Regions from separate parts of the Dehalogenimonas alkenigignens genome, predicted to be linked through region 1. Evidence: a T-box and tRNA genes for the amino acid it is inferred to sense, from the RefSeq annotation. Region 1 holds a T-box; the other holds one or more tRNA genes.
What was found. The T-box of region 1 lies ahead of ileS (isoleucine--tRNA ligase). A T-box ahead of a tRNA ligase gene usually reads a tRNA of that ligase, here a tRNA-Ile.

Region 1 (3,917 bases):
ACAGATAGTCAACAAAAGCCTCAATAGCGCGGCCGGCGGCAACCGGGTCATAGGCATCCAGGTCAGCGGTCACTTCAGCGATTAATTGGTTCAGTTCAGATAGTATCCACCTGTCCAATTCAGAAGCGAGATCGTGTTTTTGTGTACCTGGGCGGAAGTTATCGATGTTGGCATAAAGGACAAAAAAGGAGTATGTGTTCCACAAGGTGGACATAAACGACCGGGTAACTTCACCGACCAGTTTTTCCGAAAAACGCCGGGTATTTCCGGCCGGCGAAGCCGTCAATAAATACCACCGCACCGCATCGGCGCCGTGTTTATTGATCACCGTCTCCGGAAGGACGACGTTTCCCCGGGTCTTGCTCATTTTCTCCCCTTTTTCGTCAAGTATGAGCCCGAGGGAAATAACGTTCTTAAAACATGGCTGGCCAAAAAGTAAGGTCGAAAGGGCATGCAGGCTGTAAAACCAGCCGCGGGTCTGGTCAATACCTTCGCAGATGAAGTCGGCCGGAAATCGCCCGTCCTCAAAAATGGAGCGGCTGTCGGGATCAAATGGGTAATGCTGCTGGGCTACCGGCATGGCGCCGGAGTCAAACCAGCAGTCGATGACATCCGTCACCCGACGCATCCGGCCGCCGCATTTTTGACAATCGTAAGCTATCTCGTCAACAAACGGGCGGTGCAGGTCCAGGGGCTCAGGAAAGCCGGTGAATCCCGGTTTAGATCTGAGTTCGTCAACCCCGCCGATACAGTCAGAAGCCTGGCATGTGTCACAGCGCCATACCGGTACAGGGGTGCCCCAGTAACGTTCTCTCGAAAAAGCCCAGTCGACGTTGTTCTGCAGCCAGTCGCCAAAGCGGCCCCGTTTGATATGCTCAGGGTACCAGTTGATCCTCTCGTTGTTTTCAATCAGGTCCGCCTTGCGCGCGGTGGTGCGGATATACCAGCTTTGTTTGGCAAAGTACAGAAGGGGCGTGGCGCAGCGCCAGCAGAACGGGTAAGTATGGTGGATTTTTTCATCCTTTTGAATCAGGTGGCGGTCTTTCAGGGCGCGTGTTATTAGCGGATCTGCCGCTTTCACGAATTTGCCGGCGCCCGGATAAGAGCCGGTTATCTTGCCCTGAAGATCGACATGATGAATAAAATAGAGCCCGTGCTTGACACCTGACTCATAGTCCACTTCGCCGTATGCCGGAGCGGTATGAACAATTCCGGTACCGTCCTCCATCGACACGTAATCGGTGGCGATAACCGGATAAAATATCTCACCCGGCTCTGCTGCCGTCATGCCCGTCGGGGACAATCGGTAGACAGGCACCCCACTGTCAAAAGGGTCGAATAGTGGTTGATATTGCAGCCCCACCAGATGGCAGCCTGATACCCGCCCAGCCTGGTGGGCATTATGAAGACCGTTTGCTTCAAGTCTTTCCGTTGCTAAAACCAGGTATTCTTCCCCCATATCCAGGACTGCGTACTCCGCGGTACCGCAGACGGCCAGCGCGGTGTTAGCCGGCAGCGTCCAGGGCGTCGTTGTCCAAGCGAGCAGCGAGAAAGGCTTGTCGGTGAACGCGGCGAGAGGGCCAGCCATCCCGGCTGGTTCGATTTTGAATTTCACATATACAGACGGGTCCTCGGTGTTCTCCTCATACCCGAGGGCAACTTCGTGCGAGGATAGCGATGTACCGCAGCGGGGACAATGAGGGGTAACTTTATGCCCCTGATAAACGAGTCCCTTATCCCACAACTGTTTTACCACCCACCACCCGGTTTCGATATACTCATTGTTCATGGTTATGTAGGCATGTTCCAGATCGACCCAGTAGCCGACGCGCTCGGTCAATCGGTTCCAGTCTTCGACATACTTGAAGACGCTTTCCCGGCACTTCTTGTTGAATTCAGCGATACCGAAACGCTCGATGTCAGTCTTACTCTTAAAACCGAGAGCTTTCTCAACCTCGAGTTCCACCGGCAGTCCATGGGTATCCCATCCGCCGATGCGGGGTGCATAATACCCTTTCATGGTTTTATAGCGCGGCATGACGTCTTTGAAAACACGCGACAGGACATGATGAATGCCGGGTCTGCCGTTAGCCGTAGGCGGACCCTCGTACAGGGTAAAGCGTTTCCGCCCGCTCCGGTTTTCAACCGAGCGTTTAAAAATATCCCGAGCCGTCCAAAGCTTTAGGATCTTTTCTTCGATTTCTGGAAAGCTGACCCGGCTGCTCACTGGTAAAAACATTGCGCCTCCTTATAAAAAACAAATCCCGCCCATAAGGGACGGGATTAACCGCGGTACCACCCTTGTTCCCCGATGAATCGGGGCGCTCATTCTGGCACAACCATGCCATGCCAGGATAACGGCTGGCACCCGCCCAAAACTAATCACCCAGACACACCGGATTTTCGCCTGGAAGCTCGGGAGGGATTTTCCGCCCTATTTCCAGCCTGCTCGCACCGTATCAGGCTCGCTGATGGAAAGCGCCGGGCTTACTCTTCTCCGTCAAAGCTGTTAACAGGAAGCATATCACAGGATAAACCTGCGTTCAAGAAACAAGCCAAATGGATAACAACTGCTATTTCAAAGAGTCTTCCCGGGGGACAACAACGACCTTTCGCTCTTCCCCGAAACCGACGCTCTGAGTGGTCACTTCGGGATCACCGGCCAGCACCATGTGAATAATGCGCCTCTCAAAAGGCGGCATTGGGTCCAGCGAGTACGGCATCCGACGCTGGCGCACCTGCTCCGCCGTCCGCCGAGCTAAAACTTCAAGGGACTTAAAACGCCTTTGCCGGTAGCCGTTAACGTCCACCACGATAGGCAAATAGTCTCCAATACGTTGAGCCACCAGGATTCTTACCAGATACTGGAAATTTGCCAGGGTCTGACCGTGGCGGCCTATCAGCAGACCCAGGTCTTCGCCGAGGATATCGAAAACCATTCCCGATTCATTTCCCGTTTCTTCGGTGACCATCGCGTCAGGCAAGTATTCAACGCCGGCATCGAGGTCCATGCGGTCTATCAGATCTTGAATGATCCGGGTGGTAACGGCTACGGCATCGGCGGCACGGGTAGCCGATACGGGCGCCGCGGGTTGTCTGGTCCTGACCACGACAATGGCCTCTTCAGTTCGGATACCGAAAAGTCCGTGGCTACCTTCGTTTACGACGTCGATCTCCGCCTCTTCCCGGCTGATTTTTAGTCGTTCCAGGCCGCGGGCTACCGCCTCTTCCACCGTCCGCCCCCTTACCTCGATTTCCTTCATTCACAATCTCCTCAGCCTGTTCAACCACCACTTTAGGCGTGGCTGGTTCAGGTGATTTTTCATTTTTCAAAACACGGTCTTTGTATCCCCGATCCCGCTCCAACCTGCTCATTAAACCCTGAAACCAGGGCTTCAACTCGCCGGGACCGGTGGCGAAGAACTGGACCACAACCCTCAATATACTTGATGTCAGCCAGTACAGCGCCAGGCCGGCCGGGAAAGTGATCGAAATGAAGACAAACATCGCCGGCATCATGAAGAGCATCATTTTGCCCTGCGCCGCAACCTTTGGGTCCGCAGACTGCGGCGTGGTCATTTTCTGCTGTAATAGCATCACCGCGCCCACAAGAAGCGCCAGAATGTAATCCGGAGTGGAGAGGTCTATCCAAAGAAAGGTACTGTTCAGCGGGAGGGTCTCATAGACCACGGACCAGTCGTATAAATGCCTGGAAAGGCTCAGGAAATCTTCTGGCGTTACCGCTAACACCCTGATAATGGCCTGATACAAAGCGATCCAGATCGGCATCTGTATTACCATCGGGACAAGGCAGCCGGTGGCGCTGGCGCCGGACTCCCGCATCAGCTGCATCTGTTCCTGGGCTAGCTTTTGCCTGTCTTTGGCGTATTTCTTCTGAAGAGCCTGGAGTTTCGGCT
Region 2 (3,917 bases), 930 kb from region 1:
GATAAGTAACCTGCCCTTAAGTGGGGGATAACACTTCGAAAGAAGTGCTAATACCGCATGTGGTGCTCTTTCACAAGAAGGATCACTAAAACCGCAAGGTGCTTGAGGAGGGGCTTGTCTCCGATTAGCTAGTTGGTGGGGTAACGGCCTACCAAGGCGATGATCGGTAGCTGGTCTGAGAGGATGGTCAGCCACACTGGGACTGAGACACGGCCCAGACTCCTACGGGAGGCAGCAGCAAGGAATCTTGGGCAATGGGCGAAAGCCTGACCCAGCGACGCCGCGTGAGGGATGACGGCCTTCGGGTTGTAAACCTCTTTTCTCAGGGAAGAATAATGACGGTACCTGAGGAATAAGTCTCGGCTAACTACGTGCCAGCAGCCGCGGTAATACGTAGGAGGCGAGCGTTATCCGGATTTATTGGGCGTAAAGTGGGCGTAGGTGGTCTTTCAAGTCGGATGTGAAATCTCCCGGCTCAACTGGGAGGGGTCATCCGATACTGTTGGACTTGAGTACAGCAGGGGAAAATGGAATTCCCGGTGTAGTGGTGAAATGCGTAGATATCGGGAGGAACACCAGAGGCGAAGGCGATTTTCCAGGCTGAAACTGACACTGAGGCCCGAAAGCGTGGGGAGCGAACAGGATTAGATACCCTGGTAGTCCACGCCTTAAACTATGGGTACTAGGTATAGGGAGTATCGACCCTCTCTGTGCCGAAGCTAACGCTTTAAGTACCCCGCCTGGGGAGTACGGTCGCAAGACTAAAACTCAAAGGAATTGACGGGGGCCCGCACAAGCAGCGGAGCGTGTGGTTTAATTCGATGCTACACGAAGAACCTCACCAAGGCTTGACATGTTAGAAGTAGTGAACCGAAAGGGGAACGACCTGTCAAATCAGGAGCTATCACAGGTGCTGCATGGCTGTCGTCAGCTCGTGCCGTGAGGTGTATGGTTAAGTCCTGCAACGAGCGCAACCCTTATTGCCAGTTATATTCTCTGGCGATACTGCCTCGCAAAACGGGGAGGAAGGTGGGGATGACGTCAAGTCAGCATGGCCTTTATGCCTTGGGCTACACACACGCTACAATGGGCGGCACAATGGGTTGCCACCGGGTGACCGGGAGCTAATCCCCAAAACCGCCCTCAGTTCGGATCGCAGGCTGAAACCCGCCTGCGTGAAGTCGGAGTTGCTAGTAAACGCGTGTCAGCATAGCGCGTTGAATACGTTCTCGGGCCTTGTACACACCGCCCGTCACGTCATGAAAGCTGGTAACACCTGAAGTCGATAGGCTAACCCGCAAGGGGGGCAGTCGCCCAAGGTGGGACTGGTAATTGGGACGAAGTCGTAACAAGGTAGCCGTAGCGGAAGCTGCGGCTGGATCACCTCCTTTCTAGGGAGCTTGAGAGCTTCGGCTCTCCACTCCTAGGTCGGTCTCCGGCGCAAGCCGGAGTAAAGATTGGCCTAATTTTTCCTTCCGCTATCCAGGGGTTAAGGTGAAACTGTTTTTACAGACTTTTTCAGTATGCCGGCGCTTGATTTTGGCCTCGGCCGTGGGTTAGAATTAACCTCGCTTGTTTCACCCCGGGCCATTAGCTCAGCTGGTTAGAGCGCGGTCCTGATAAGACCGAGGTCCTTGGTTCGAGACCAAGATGGCCCACCATGACCTTCAATAGCCAGAACCGTTTCCCTCTTGCCGTCAGGTAACGGAGGCGTGTATTCGACGGTAACTTCATCACCTTTGACTCGGATTTCTTTAACGAAGCCTTTAATGAAAGCTTTCCGTTCGCAGATCTCACCATCTTCAAGTAATGATCTCAGATCCTCAACGTAGGTCGCCATCTCAACGGGATCCAAGGCCTCATACCGATGTTCGGAATATTGAGCTTCGATTTCAACTTTTCGTGCGATCAACTTATCTTGGCGCATGCGGAGTTCTTTGATCCGGAGCGCCAGATCAGACAATTCAATCTTTCCTGATTCTATTGCATCGTAGATGTTAGATAGCCGCAATTGGGTATCTTTAATGCCGTCATCGATGGAATCTATCTCCTGCCTAAAACCAGCCAGGGACTCATTCCACTCTTCACTGGCTGCCTTGGCAAGCTCCATTAGGTTGTCCTGGGTAAGGATTGATTTCCTGATTTCGTCAATGACAGCTTTTTCAAACTTCGGCACACTCAGGTATTTGCAGTCACAGGATCCGGCTCCCTTTTTAGTTAGGCTGCCACAGACGTAATATGCAAACTTGCCGCTCTTGGCTTCCTGCCCGGTGAGGGCGCGACCGCAATAGCCGCATCTTGCCAGACCGCTTAACAGGAATCGACTGGACACAACTCTGGGGTGAACAACTTTCGGCGCTCTCGATGCCAACATCCTTTGGGTTACATCGAACGTTTCCATGTCGATTATGGCAGGGCAAGCGCCGGGCACCCTAACCGGCTCAACACCGCGTTTACTGTGTCGACCCCACACTACCGTTCCTGTGTAAATCTCATTGGTTAGCATGGAATAAATGGTGCCCTTAGTCCAGTTCTTGCCTTTAGCGCTGGGGACACCTTTTGCGTTTAATTCCCTCACCACGTCCACGACACCCTTACTTGAGACCACTGATTCGAAGATGAACTTGACTATCGGCACTTGAGCGGCGTTCAGTTCCAACCTGGTCCTGACCTTGCCGCCATCGGTTACCCTAACCTTGGAATATCCATAGGGCGCCCTATAGGAAAGATAAAAGCCTCTAGAGGCGCTTTCCCTCATCCCTCGGGTAACCTCTTCGCCCAAGTTGTCGGAGTAAAATTCGTCGAGGCTTTCGATAATTGCTTCCATGAGCCTGCCTACAGGAGTGTCTTCTGAGGGCTCGTTGATGGAGACAACCTGAACCCCGTTTTTACGCAACAGGGTTTTGAATATTATGGAATCTTCCCGGGACCTGGCGAACCTCGAGTATTTCCAAACAAGAACCATCTGAAATGGTTTGCTTTGGCGTCTGGCAATCGATATCATCTCCTTAAATGCTGGACGGGAGGTGGTGCGGCCGGTTTCAGCCTCATCGACAAACTCTCTGTAGATCTCATAACCCTTGGCTTTAGCAAAAGCCCTCAATGCTTTCAACTGAGCTGTCAGCGACAGATCAGTGTCCTGTTTTTCTGATGATACCCTCGCGTAAAGAACTACTTTCATAGCAGCCTCTTTTATTATCCCTTAAGTCTTTTACAAATCCGGCACTGACCGGTAATCAACAGGCTGAGTTTTATCTCCTGAAGCGCCTCATCAAGTTGCGTTTTAGCGGCGGCGAGTTCGTCCCAGGACGATGCAATTTTTTTAGCTTCGGGTGTTGTGGGCAATTCTTCCAAAACCGAAAGAATCGAACTGCGACACGCCTCCTCTTGTCTTGGGCAAACCGCCAGAGTGTGTCCTGGACCCAGGCGAACTTCGCCGTTACGGGTATCTAACTGGATACGTTCTTCAATCTTCTCCATGAGCCGGGGTTTAATCCCAAATACCCGATCTATAGACCTGGAATAGGCTAGTTCCAAGACGTTGGTAGCAACGAGCTTGACTCCTTCTTCGACTGTTGGAGCATCTTCGATAGGATTGAAGTTGGCGTCGACGAAGACACCACCTGTTCTTTGCTTAAGCTTTTCGGCTGCTATTTGTTTGAATCTAATCAGACTGTCAATATAGTTTTTCGAAATTTTCTGCCAGCTTTCGAGTCTAGTCCACAACTGGTCCTTGGGCAGGTGCTCCTTAAGCAAAGCAACTGCCGGTGGCGGTTCCGCCCCTTTGGAAGAACTGCTTTCTTCAATCTCTGTCCTCCATTGTACGTATAGATCGCGTAGCGGCAAGGTGTTCGACTGCTGGAGCCAATCAACAGCCCCCATGAGTTGCTCCTGATGGAGTTTTAGAGCGTTCCTTA

Region 2: it encodes a tRNA-Ile, which carries the amino acid that the T-box ahead of ileS (isoleucine--tRNA ligase) is inferred to sense. The anticodon was not compared.

What each region holds. Positions count from the first base shown of each region.
Region 1 is NZ_KQ758903.1:1,189,977-1,193,893, reverse strand. It holds gene ileS (isoleucine--tRNA ligase) at 1-2,239, opposite strand, end outside; T-box leader at 2,271-2,513, opposite strand; gene jag (RNA-binding cell elongation regulator Jag/EloR) at 2,574-3,263, opposite strand; gene DEALK_RS06285 (YidC/Oxa1 family membrane protein insertase) at 3,151-3,917, opposite strand, start outside.
Region 2 is NZ_KQ758903.1:257,303-261,219, reverse strand. It holds rRNA gene DEALK_RS01335 (16S ribosomal RNA) at 1-1,391, shown strand, start outside; tRNA gene DEALK_RS01330 (tRNA-Ile) at 1,585-1,661, shown strand; partial or broken gene DEALK_RS10200 (recombinase family protein) at 2,150-3,181, opposite strand; gene DEALK_RS01325 (hypothetical protein) at 3,196-3,917, opposite strand, start outside.